Regions from separate parts of the Desulfosporosinus meridiei DSM 13257 genome, predicted to be linked through region 2. Evidence: riboswitches for the same ligand, from Rfam matches in the RefSeq annotation. Region 2 holds a riboswitch; each other region holds the start of a gene.
The links. Region 2 has a riboswitch for cyclic di-GMP ahead of DESMER_RS14780 (HD-GYP domain-containing protein). Riboswitches for the same ligand answer to the same signal wherever they lie in the genome.

Region 1 (3,287 bases), 2.2 Mb from region 2:
TTTACAACAGATACATAGTTGCCAGTACACCTGTAACTGACATGACGACGGTGTAAGGCAGTGCTAGTTTCACCATTTCCATATAAGACAGGCGAATTAGCGGAGCAAGGGCAGAAGTCAACAGGAACAGGAACGCCGCCTGACCGTTTGGTGTAGCAACGGAAGGGATGTTTGTCCCCATGTTGATGGAAACTGCCATCTTGTTGTAATGATCCAAGGCAATGCCGCCGGCTTCAAAGGCTTTCTGTGCTTCAGTCATATAGACAGTAGCCACAAATACATTGTCACTGATTGCCGAAAGGACACCGTTGGCCGCAAAGAAAGCGACAAGCTGATCCTGTCCTTCCAGGTGCAGTACCCACTGAATGATCGGTGTAAACAGATGCTGGTCATGAATAACGGCAACGATGGAGAAAAATACGATCAGCAGCGCAGTAAAGGGCATTGCTTCTTCAAAGGCATGACCGATGCGCCCTTCTTCAATAACCCCGTTGAAAGCGGTAAGCAAAATGATAATCATCAGACCAATAATACCGACTTCTGCCAGGTGCAAGGCTAAGGAGAAGATCAGTAAGATGCCGCATACAGCCATAGCAATCAAACGGATACGTCCGCGAGTATCCATGGCAGCATCTTTGGCTTTGGCATCATCTTCCATAACCTTTCGAACAGACGCAGGAAGCTGATAACCGTATCCCCAAAACTTGGTGACTTCAAGGGTAATGGCGGTCAGGAGACCAGCGATCAGTACCGGGATAGAGACAGGTGCGCTGTTTAAAAAGAAATCAACGAAGTCCCATTTCATAATGGAGCCGATGAGTAAATTTTGTGGTTCACCAACCAGTGTTGTTGCTCCGCCCAGGGCAGTACCCACAGCGCCATGCATCATCAGATTGCGCAGAAAACCCCGGAACTGGTTTAGGTCTTCTTGGTATATGTCATCAATGATATGGTCGTGATTGATATCATAGGTGTCGAATACTTTTTCGCTGGAAGCAAACTTGTGGAAGATGTTGTAGAATCCATAGGCTACGGCTATAATTACTGCCGTTACGGTTAGGGCATCGAGAAAAGCGGAAAGAACTGCACCCATTATAGAGAACAGGAAGGCCAGGGCTACTTTAGAGCGTACTTTAGTAAGGATCTTGGTGAATAGATACACAAGACCTTCTTTCATAAAATAGATCCCGGCAACCATGAACATCAGAAGCAGAATGACCGGCAGGTTCAGTTCTACTTCGTGATAGATGGAATGGGGGTTGGTCAGCCCAATCACAACGGCTTCGATGGCCAGAAGTCCGCCCGCAGGGAGGGGATAACATTTTAGCGCCATTGCCAAGGTAAAAATAAATTCGACAATCAAGACCCACCCAGTAATGTACTTACCGGCGGTAAACATTAAAATAGGGTTTAATACCAGAAAAGCAAGAATTGTTGTTTTGTACCAGCTCGGAGCATGACCGAGAAAATTTGCGCTAAATGCCCGTCCGATACCCATCTGTTTTACCTGTCCGTTACCCGTTTGTTTCATATGCCCCTCCTCAAAAATGAAAAATTCTATATCAGCTAATAACATTATGAATGTGAATATTTACGGGTTAGTGACTTTTGTAGCATTCTATCGAATTACCACTTTTTGCATTAATAACACTGCTGAACTTGCGTATCGCTCCACAGTTCGCAAGACTAAATACTACACGATGTAAGAATTAGTCCATAGGTCAGAATAAAAATTCTACTACAATTAAGTCAATGTTCAATTACCTCCTTAACAAACACTAAATAACTACTTCGATTATTACTATTAGGCCTCGGTATAAGAATAATGCTCAATAGTAAATCAATCTACAATGCAGCAGTAGGGATGATTCTTCCTAAAACAAGAAGAGAGCAATCTAAAAAGACCGCTCTCCCCAGAGAAGTTCTGTGCTTGTAGTCTGGCGATCATAGCCCTCAAAGGTATTAGCAGCCCTTTGAATTTAGCCTTAGACCCATGACTTTAGCGTCCTTCGCTTTCGCGAAGTTTACCCCAACCGAACTTGGACTATTCAACTTTTACGGATTACAAAATCATCCGTAGTATACCAAATGTTTCTTTTAATCGTCAAGTATAATAATTGGTATTTGCTTAAGTTATTACCAAAGCAAAAGGATCATAATTACAAATTCTTATATACTACGGATAAAAGTTAAATGTAAATCAGATACTATCTTTTATTTTTGGTTTATTGATTTGATTTTCAGAGAGAACGAGAATTGAGCCGGTTCTTTTTTTATGCCCCGTTTGCAGGAAGAATTATTTTTCTTTTGTTGAAAGGGTTATGTTGTCCGGAATGTCGAATGAATGTTAATAACCAGGACGAAGTTGGCCAATGGGTCCAAAGCCTAATCGATGCGGACAACCTTCATGCTTTGGAGGCTTTTTTGTGTTAGTTGGAAAATGTAAATAGGAGAGAGCTGCCCAAAACTCTCCCCTTTTAAATAGATGTCTTATTATTGCCCCTAAAATATACTATGCTAGATCGTCCTATAAGGTTACAAGCTTGGTCTGGTTGCCTCAAGAAACTGATAATACTTGGACATAAGAGATAGGAAGACAAAGCTTCCTATAAACCAGATCCACGGGCCACCATTAATAAACACCAATAGTCCAATTTGTTTCAAAATGACCGCGACAGAACAGATAAATGAACTCCAAATTATTACATAAACCCAATAAATATATCTTTCCCTTCGTTGGGGTAGAAAGTAAATAAACAGCATTACTGCCGGTGCCCACGCTAAAATCGTCCATAGAGGGAGAATGCCGACATTAAAGGGTTCCGCATGCTGGTACCTAGTTAAATTAACAAAATGGTAGAGATGTTCAACAATAAAGTCTAAACCCGATCCCCACAATATTCCAAACCAAAATAGTTTCCTAAGTTCTTGCTTTGGAATGAAAACTAGAATTAAAAACAATAATCCAAATGCAAACGTTAAATAATAATATAGATAGGGGAGATTAAGTTTCATTATATGTAGAAGCCTCCCAAAACATGATTAGCATCTGTTGGCATTATGGTTAACAAAGGTGGGCAGGAATATACACCTCGACAGAAATCCCTTCTCTATACTTGGTCTTCACCGGGAACGGTGGGGGCTTTTTTTAAAAGATAGGACCTTTTTCCTATTTTTGATCTGTATAGAGGATAAAGACTAAGCATTGCAGAAAAAGCCAATATAAGAGCGTGTGAGAAGGTGAATTATTATTTGATCATAATTAATGAAACCGTCTGTAGGCGGAT
Region 2 (3,287 bases):
GATTAGGGGTATTTCTGTTTTAGGAGTATCTGTACCTAGTTTTTGGTTGGGACTTATGTTCTTACTGCTGTTTTATGTACATTTTGGAATAGCTCCAGGCCCTGGGCGAATAAGCCCTTATCTGAAGCCGCCCGTTGAAGTGACTCACCTTTACGTTATTGACGCTCTTCTGGCTGGAAATTGGAGTTTGGCCAGGGATGCTTTATGGCATTTGCTTTTACCCGGGTTGGTCTTGGGCTCTTTTACCATGGGCTTGATTACTCGTACAACTCGTTCCAGTCTGCTGGAAGTTATGTCCTTAGATTTCATTCGTACGGCAAGGGCAAAAGGTCTGACGGAAAAAATGATTATCATGCGTCATGCCTTAGGAAATGCCTTAATTCCTGTTGTTACGGTCATAGGTATAGGGTTTGGCAACCTTCTAGGTGGTATGGTGTTAGTAGAAACGATATTTGCCTGGCCTGGTATCGGGCAATATGCCTATAAGGCAGCAGGGAATTTGGATTTTCCTGCTATCATTGGGGTATCAATCTTGATTTCCATTAACTATGTTGTGATTAATTTGCTCGTGGACATTCTTTATGGAATTCTTGACCCCAGAGTGAGGTATCATTAATATGCTGCTGCGAATTATGAAAAACAACTTTCTGTTTTCGATAGGGATAATTGTATGTTCTTTGTGGATTGTAATTGCTCTGGTGGCGCCCTTGATTACCCCTTATAACTATTTGGCCCAAGATCTGGCCCATCGCTTTCAAGCCCCCAGCAGTCTTCATTGGTTTGGTACGGACAGCATCGGCCGAGATGTTTTTAGTCGTGTATTGATGGGCAGCCGCATCTCTCTGATTGCCGGACTGGCGACTATTATTCTGGCGTCCTTTGTTGGAATGATCTATGGCGGTATTGCCGGCTATATTGGTGGACTTACTGATGAAATCATGATGAGAATCTCAGAAATGGTCATGGCCTTCCCCGGTATTATTTTAGCTATGACTATCGCAGCTGCCTTAGGTCCCAGCCTGTATAATACTCTGTTGGCAATGGCGATCATTTGGTGGCCTAACTATGCTCGAGTAATGCGCAGTATGGTTATTGCCAACAAAGAGAATGAGTATGTGGAAGCGGCCAAATCCCTGGGTGCCTCCCATTTTAGAATATTTTTTAACGAGATTCTCCCCAATAGCGTTGGACCGGTTTTAGTCTTGGCAACTCTGGATTTTGGCAATGCGATTCTTCTTTTTTCGGGCTTGAGCTTTTTAGGGTTAGGTTCTCCTCCCCCCACTCCGGAATGGGGAGCAATGGTTGCCGATGGCGTATTGAATTTTAACTATTGGTGGATTGGGACTTTTCCTGGCTTAGCGATTCTCACAATGGCAGTAGGAACGAATTTCATAGGGGACAGCTTAAGGGACTTTTTGGATCCTAGGTTGAGAAAGGAGCTTTAGCCTGATTCAGTGGCAGATACGGTAGGCTGTGTAAAATTAACTTGCGGCGGCATAGTTAATTTTACACACTTAATTCCCTGAAGATTAAAATTTTATCTTTAATATAATTAAGAATATTTATGTAGAAATTCGGTTATTGAAGGTAAAATGAGGGAAGTTTTAAGAAAAAAGTATATAATTTGTATATGTAGTATGATATATTAGGTACAAAGACCTATGTACGTAGTACTTAGGTAATATCAATATCGTAATTCTGCGATAAAGGCAAACTCAGTGAGAACTGAGGACGCAAAGCCACGGGTCTTACACATGTGTGAAGACAGCCGGGTTATCGAATAGATAAGAAGTTTCGCTGAATTATGTCAGCTTTTTTTGTTTTTAGGAGGAATTGTGGTTTTGATAACTTATTTGGAACCTTTATCGACGGCAATATTCCAAGTTGGAGAGCTTTCTTCGCTTGATTTGTTTGATAAACAAGGAATACTTTTGTTATCTAAAGGCAAGCCTATCACAGCGAATATTCTAGAACTTCTCCGGAAACGCAAGCTTTACACCTTAAAATATAAGCTGAATAAATCTCAAAGGTGTAATAAAACCTACAAATTTGATGAATCTGAATACCAAGATATTGTGGGTAACATAAGAGAAGTTTTTGAAAATATGTGTCTTTTTAGTGTCGATCATTTGTATAAGACCTTATCTGCTGTGGATAAGATTATCCATGAGCTGGAAGGAGCCGATCAAGTATACATAGATCTAAATAAGTTTCGTCAGTTCGATGACGATACCTACATCCACTCCGTGAACGTGGCAATTTTAGCCACACTTATAGGGATGCAAATCGGTTTTGCCGGACAAACCCTAAGAGATTTAACCCTAGGTGCGTTGTTGCATGATATAGGTAAAGGATCAATACCTCCTGAGATTTTGAATAAGCCCTCAGAATTGACGGCTAAGGAATTAGAGATTATAAAGAAGCATCCCCTTATCGGTGAGGAGATGCTTAAAGAGGCGGATTTATCCGCTGAGGTGCTTTCAATTATTAGACACCACCATGAGCGCTGGAATGGCCATGGTTATCCTGATGGAGTAAGTCAGCAGGCGATTACTATTAACGCGCAAGTAGTTGCAGTTTCAGATGTGTTTGATGCTCTGATTAGTGATCGCCCCTATAGAAAAGGGCTGCCACCCTATTATGCCTTAGAATTAATCATTGCCGGTTCGGGTGAAGATTTTAATGAAAATATCGTTAAGAGCTTTCTGCAATGTTTAGTACTTTATCCCAAAGGTTCAATTGTCACCTTAAACACCGGAGAGGTCGGCACGGTAATAAAGGTTCAAAAAAGCTACCCCAGTCGTCCGATCATTAAAGTCTTGTTTGATAAGTATGGCAATTTCTTAAACAGTGGTAGGATATGTGATTTGTCAAAGGACTTGACAAAGTTCATAGCATCGATAGATTTTAAGTATGTGCCCTAACTCTTAGGTCAAAATATTTTAGCGAGTTAACCGGCGGTTTGAGGATCAGGAAAACTCGAACTCTAGGCTGAATTGTGTATATTAAGTGAGGCTATTGGTTTTTTAATAATCCAATAGCCTCACTTTAATTATTAACAGGGAGTTTTTCATCAATTTTGAGATACCAATTATATAAGTGGGTTTTCCGCTTTTCTGCTTCCAGACCAGAAGAAAGTCTTAAAACAAGCGTTTGGCAATGGTAATTTTCTCGATCTCCTTGGCACCTTCATAAATTTCTAAAATCTTAGCATCGCGATAAAAACGTTGAATATCATATTCGTCGATATAACCATAGCCGCCATGCATTTGTAAAGCTTTGTCAGT
Region 3 (3,287 bases), 2.3 Mb from region 2:
GGCACGCAAAGAAAGAATCGAACATGAAAGCATTGATTTTCCATCTATCCAGACAGTACAAAGTCCGCAGCAACTTGTGTCGCAAGCCTTTTTAACACTCAAATACCCATGGGATCTTAACGTATCCGCTAAGAACTCATCGTTCCCAACTTCCCACTGAACCACTTTATCATTAACTGTTAGTTCGATTTGCATGCCATTACCTCCAGTATTCCCCGTCTGACGAGAGCTTTGCAAAGGGCTTTTCGATAAACAGATGTACCCCTCGTATTCGTTCCAAAAGACAATTCCTCTGTAACTTTTTGCACCGCCGCTTCAATCCTTTCCGACGACGGAATCTCTCCAACTAGCATTTCTGAAGCACTGACTGCAAGTGCTGCTTTACTAGGTCTGGCCCCCACTGCAATCCTCCATTGATCATTAAGCTTAGATACTGCTACATTTAAAACCGAATAATCGCTGGCTGAATTCCGAAAACTCATGTAGACTGCTTGACGGCTGGTTTTCCCTATCCATAATCTAACAAGGATATCCTTTTCCTTTGGCTGAGTAAGAAACTCTTCTAAAGGCATTCTCCCTGCCTTAAATAACTCCACCTCTGTGTCTAAGGACAATAACGCCGTGATTAGATCAGAAAAGCCATACTTAGAATATACTGAAGCACCTACTGTCACACCGTTTCTAAATTGCACTCCGATAATATCACGCACAGATTGCGCAAGTACCCCATTATAATTATCTTTTAGCAGGGGATTAATTTCAATATCTCGCAGACTTGTCATAGCTCCAATCTCAATAAATCCATCCCGCTCCTGAATATAGTTCAACTTAAGGTTCGACAGATCTATCCCTGTCGTTATTCGCTTTTTGCCCATTTTTAGAAAGGCACAGCCTCCAAGAATAGTATTATTTCGTTTCTCAGACAAGATCTGATACGCTTCTTCAAGTTCTTTTGGTTGAACCAAATTAAGCATGGTAAACACGCTTACCCCTCCTCATGTGTCTCTAAGTCATTACCATAAAAAAACAAACCCAAGCGAACAGCTTTCAACTCAAATTGATGAGAGAAATCTGCCCGCCTGGGATCTGACCCTGCGGTATAATCCAAAAACAAAGTTAACCATTAGAAAACTCGGCCAGCGGCAAGCATTAGGCGCAGGCGATAGCCTTAGTTGCACTTATGCTTCAGAAAATGCAACGTAAAGTTATGCTTTCTGAATAGTACCTCTAAAGTTTTTGGATTTGTACAATTTTGGGCATAAGCCCGTCGTACATTCTTTCGCTCATAGTCGGACCATTTACGGCAGTCCGGTAGAAACTTGCAGACCATATCTCTGCCACTATATGAACACTATTTATTTACTGACCTAGAGATTATTCTACAAGAAACTTAAGCCTAGGTCAATACATTTCCGAACATTAGATGAGTAATAATGTATATCGTTCGAACAATAAGTACATTTTTCTAGGCATCCCCATTATCGGTATTAATATTTGAAAATTAAATGGTAAACTATTTGATACCTTTAATGTAATTGTTGTATACTTCTATTGTTTGTTTAGTATGTTGCATCGCTTAATTACGCGCCAACAACATAATGTTATTGACAATATTAATATGTATGTTTAGATGTCTTTAAACTGATATATGAATTGAATAATGAGAAAAGTAAACTTACTGAAAGGTAAGGACACAAAGCCATGAGTCTAAGGTATGAAGATACTATGATTGTCAGGTTGCCAAAGGTTAAAACACTTTATTAGTTTTTGAGCTGTGGTTCTTGTAGAGGCCGCAGCTTTTTATTATATATAAATTAGTCGAATTTTAGTATTTTTAATCTAAAGGAGTCAATTTATGAACATTAAAAGCATTCAAACCAAGTTGCTACTACTTTTGCTTCCCCTTGTTATAGTGGCTTTAGGCGTCCTAACTGGGGTCAGCTACCACCTTTCTAAGCAATCCTTGACCAAGAGTGTCGATCAAACAGCCAGGTCGGTAGGAACTGATTATAGCTATCGCGTCAAAGCCGACATTGAACTGATGATTTCTCGGCTTATAGATTTGGCTAATCTTGCAGAGATTCGCACTGGCACTAACAAGGAGCAGATGGTTCGAGCTATGGCAGACGCCAAAGAACGATTTGGTACCTTTGATGCTGTCGTTTTCGTAGCTCCCGACGGATCCGGACTTACCAGTACTGGCTCGACGGCTCCCTATGGTGACCGCGACTATTTCAAGAAAGTTATCGAGACTAAACAAACCGTTGTATCAGACCCTCTAGTTTCTAAGTCAACTGGGAAATTAGCTGTTGTCTTAGCTGTACCAGTCCTAAATAATGAACAATTGTCGGGGGTGTTGGTAGGGACTTTTTCAGTGGAAAGGCTCTCCGCCCTGATTAAAGATCTAAAGTTTTTAGACACTGGCTATGGCCAAATTGCAGATGATTCAGGCACAATCATAGCTCATCCTCACCTTCCTGAAGTAATTGGCAAACTAAACCTTCGTGAGAAGACTATAAATCCAGAACTTAAATTGCAGAAAAACGAATTGGACGACCATTTGGTTGAAATGTTTGAGTCAGCAGCAGACTCAGGGACACAAATAAGCGGAGGTTATACCTTTGTTGACGGTGTGGCAAGAATTGCGGTTTTCACTCCCGTTGAATTGCCGGGTGGGCAACGCTGGATCATGACGGTGGCTGCGCCTGAAGGTGAGTCTACACGAGAAACCGCAAGCCTAACTCGGACCCTGCTAATGATTGCCCTCGTAAGTTTACTTGCTACTGGACTATCAATTGTAATGATTGCTAATAGATTCACGAAACCCATATTGTTGATTCGAGAGGAATGTCAGCTCTTGGCGCAAGGAGACTTTCGTGTGCGTGAGACGGGGAATTTTGCTGAAGATGAAATCGGTCAACTGGCCAATGGCTTCCTGAAAATGGGGACTAATTTGCGAGATATGGTCTCAATGGTTAGCGCTCAAGCCGAGCAATTAGCTGCTGCAAGTGAAGAGCTAACTGCCAGTGTTGAACAATCGGCTCAGGCCGCCAACTTAGTTGCTACTTCAATCACTGAAGTTGCAACTGGTGCAGAAGATCAATTGAGCTCAGTCAATGATACAGCCTCTGTTGTTGAAGAGATGTCAGCTAGCATCCAACAGGTTTCGGCGACAACGAGCAATGTAGCCGGTCAGTCCGTACAGGCCGCCAACAAAGCAAATGAAGGGAACATATCGGTAAATAAAGCTGTCTCTCAAATGGCAAAGATTGAACAAACTGTCAATG

Region 1: another riboswitch for cyclic di-GMP. It lies ahead of nhaB (sodium/proton antiporter NhaB); the one in region 2 lies ahead of DESMER_RS14780 (HD-GYP domain-containing protein).
Region 3: another riboswitch for cyclic di-GMP. It lies ahead of DESMER_RS04035 (methyl-accepting chemotaxis protein); the one in region 2 lies ahead of DESMER_RS14780 (HD-GYP domain-containing protein).

What each region holds. Positions count from the first base shown of each region.
Region 1 is NC_018515.1:489,709-492,995, forward strand. It holds gene nhaB (sodium/proton antiporter NhaB) at 2-1,531, opposite strand; cyclic di-GMP riboswitch class I at 1,929-2,039, opposite strand; gene DESMER_RS02280 (helix-turn-helix transcriptional regulator) at 3,241-3,287, shown strand, end outside.
Region 2 is NC_018515.1:3,207,774-3,211,060, reverse strand. It holds gene DESMER_RS14790 (ABC transporter permease) at 1-616, shown strand, start outside; gene DESMER_RS14785 (ABC transporter permease) at 618-1,445, shown strand; cyclic di-GMP riboswitch class I at 1,699-1,781, shown strand; gene DESMER_RS14780 (HD-GYP domain-containing protein) at 1,836-2,924, shown strand; gene DESMER_RS14775 (acyl-CoA dehydrogenase family protein) at 3,141-3,287, opposite strand, start outside.
Region 3 is NC_018515.1:872,723-876,009, reverse strand. It holds gene DESMER_RS04045 ((2Fe-2S)-binding protein) at 1-195, opposite strand, end outside; gene DESMER_RS04040 (FAD binding domain-containing protein) at 180-983, opposite strand; purine riboswitch at 1,267-1,368, opposite strand; cyclic di-GMP riboswitch class I at 1,659-1,745, shown strand; gene DESMER_RS04035 (methyl-accepting chemotaxis protein) at 1,856-3,287, shown strand, end outside.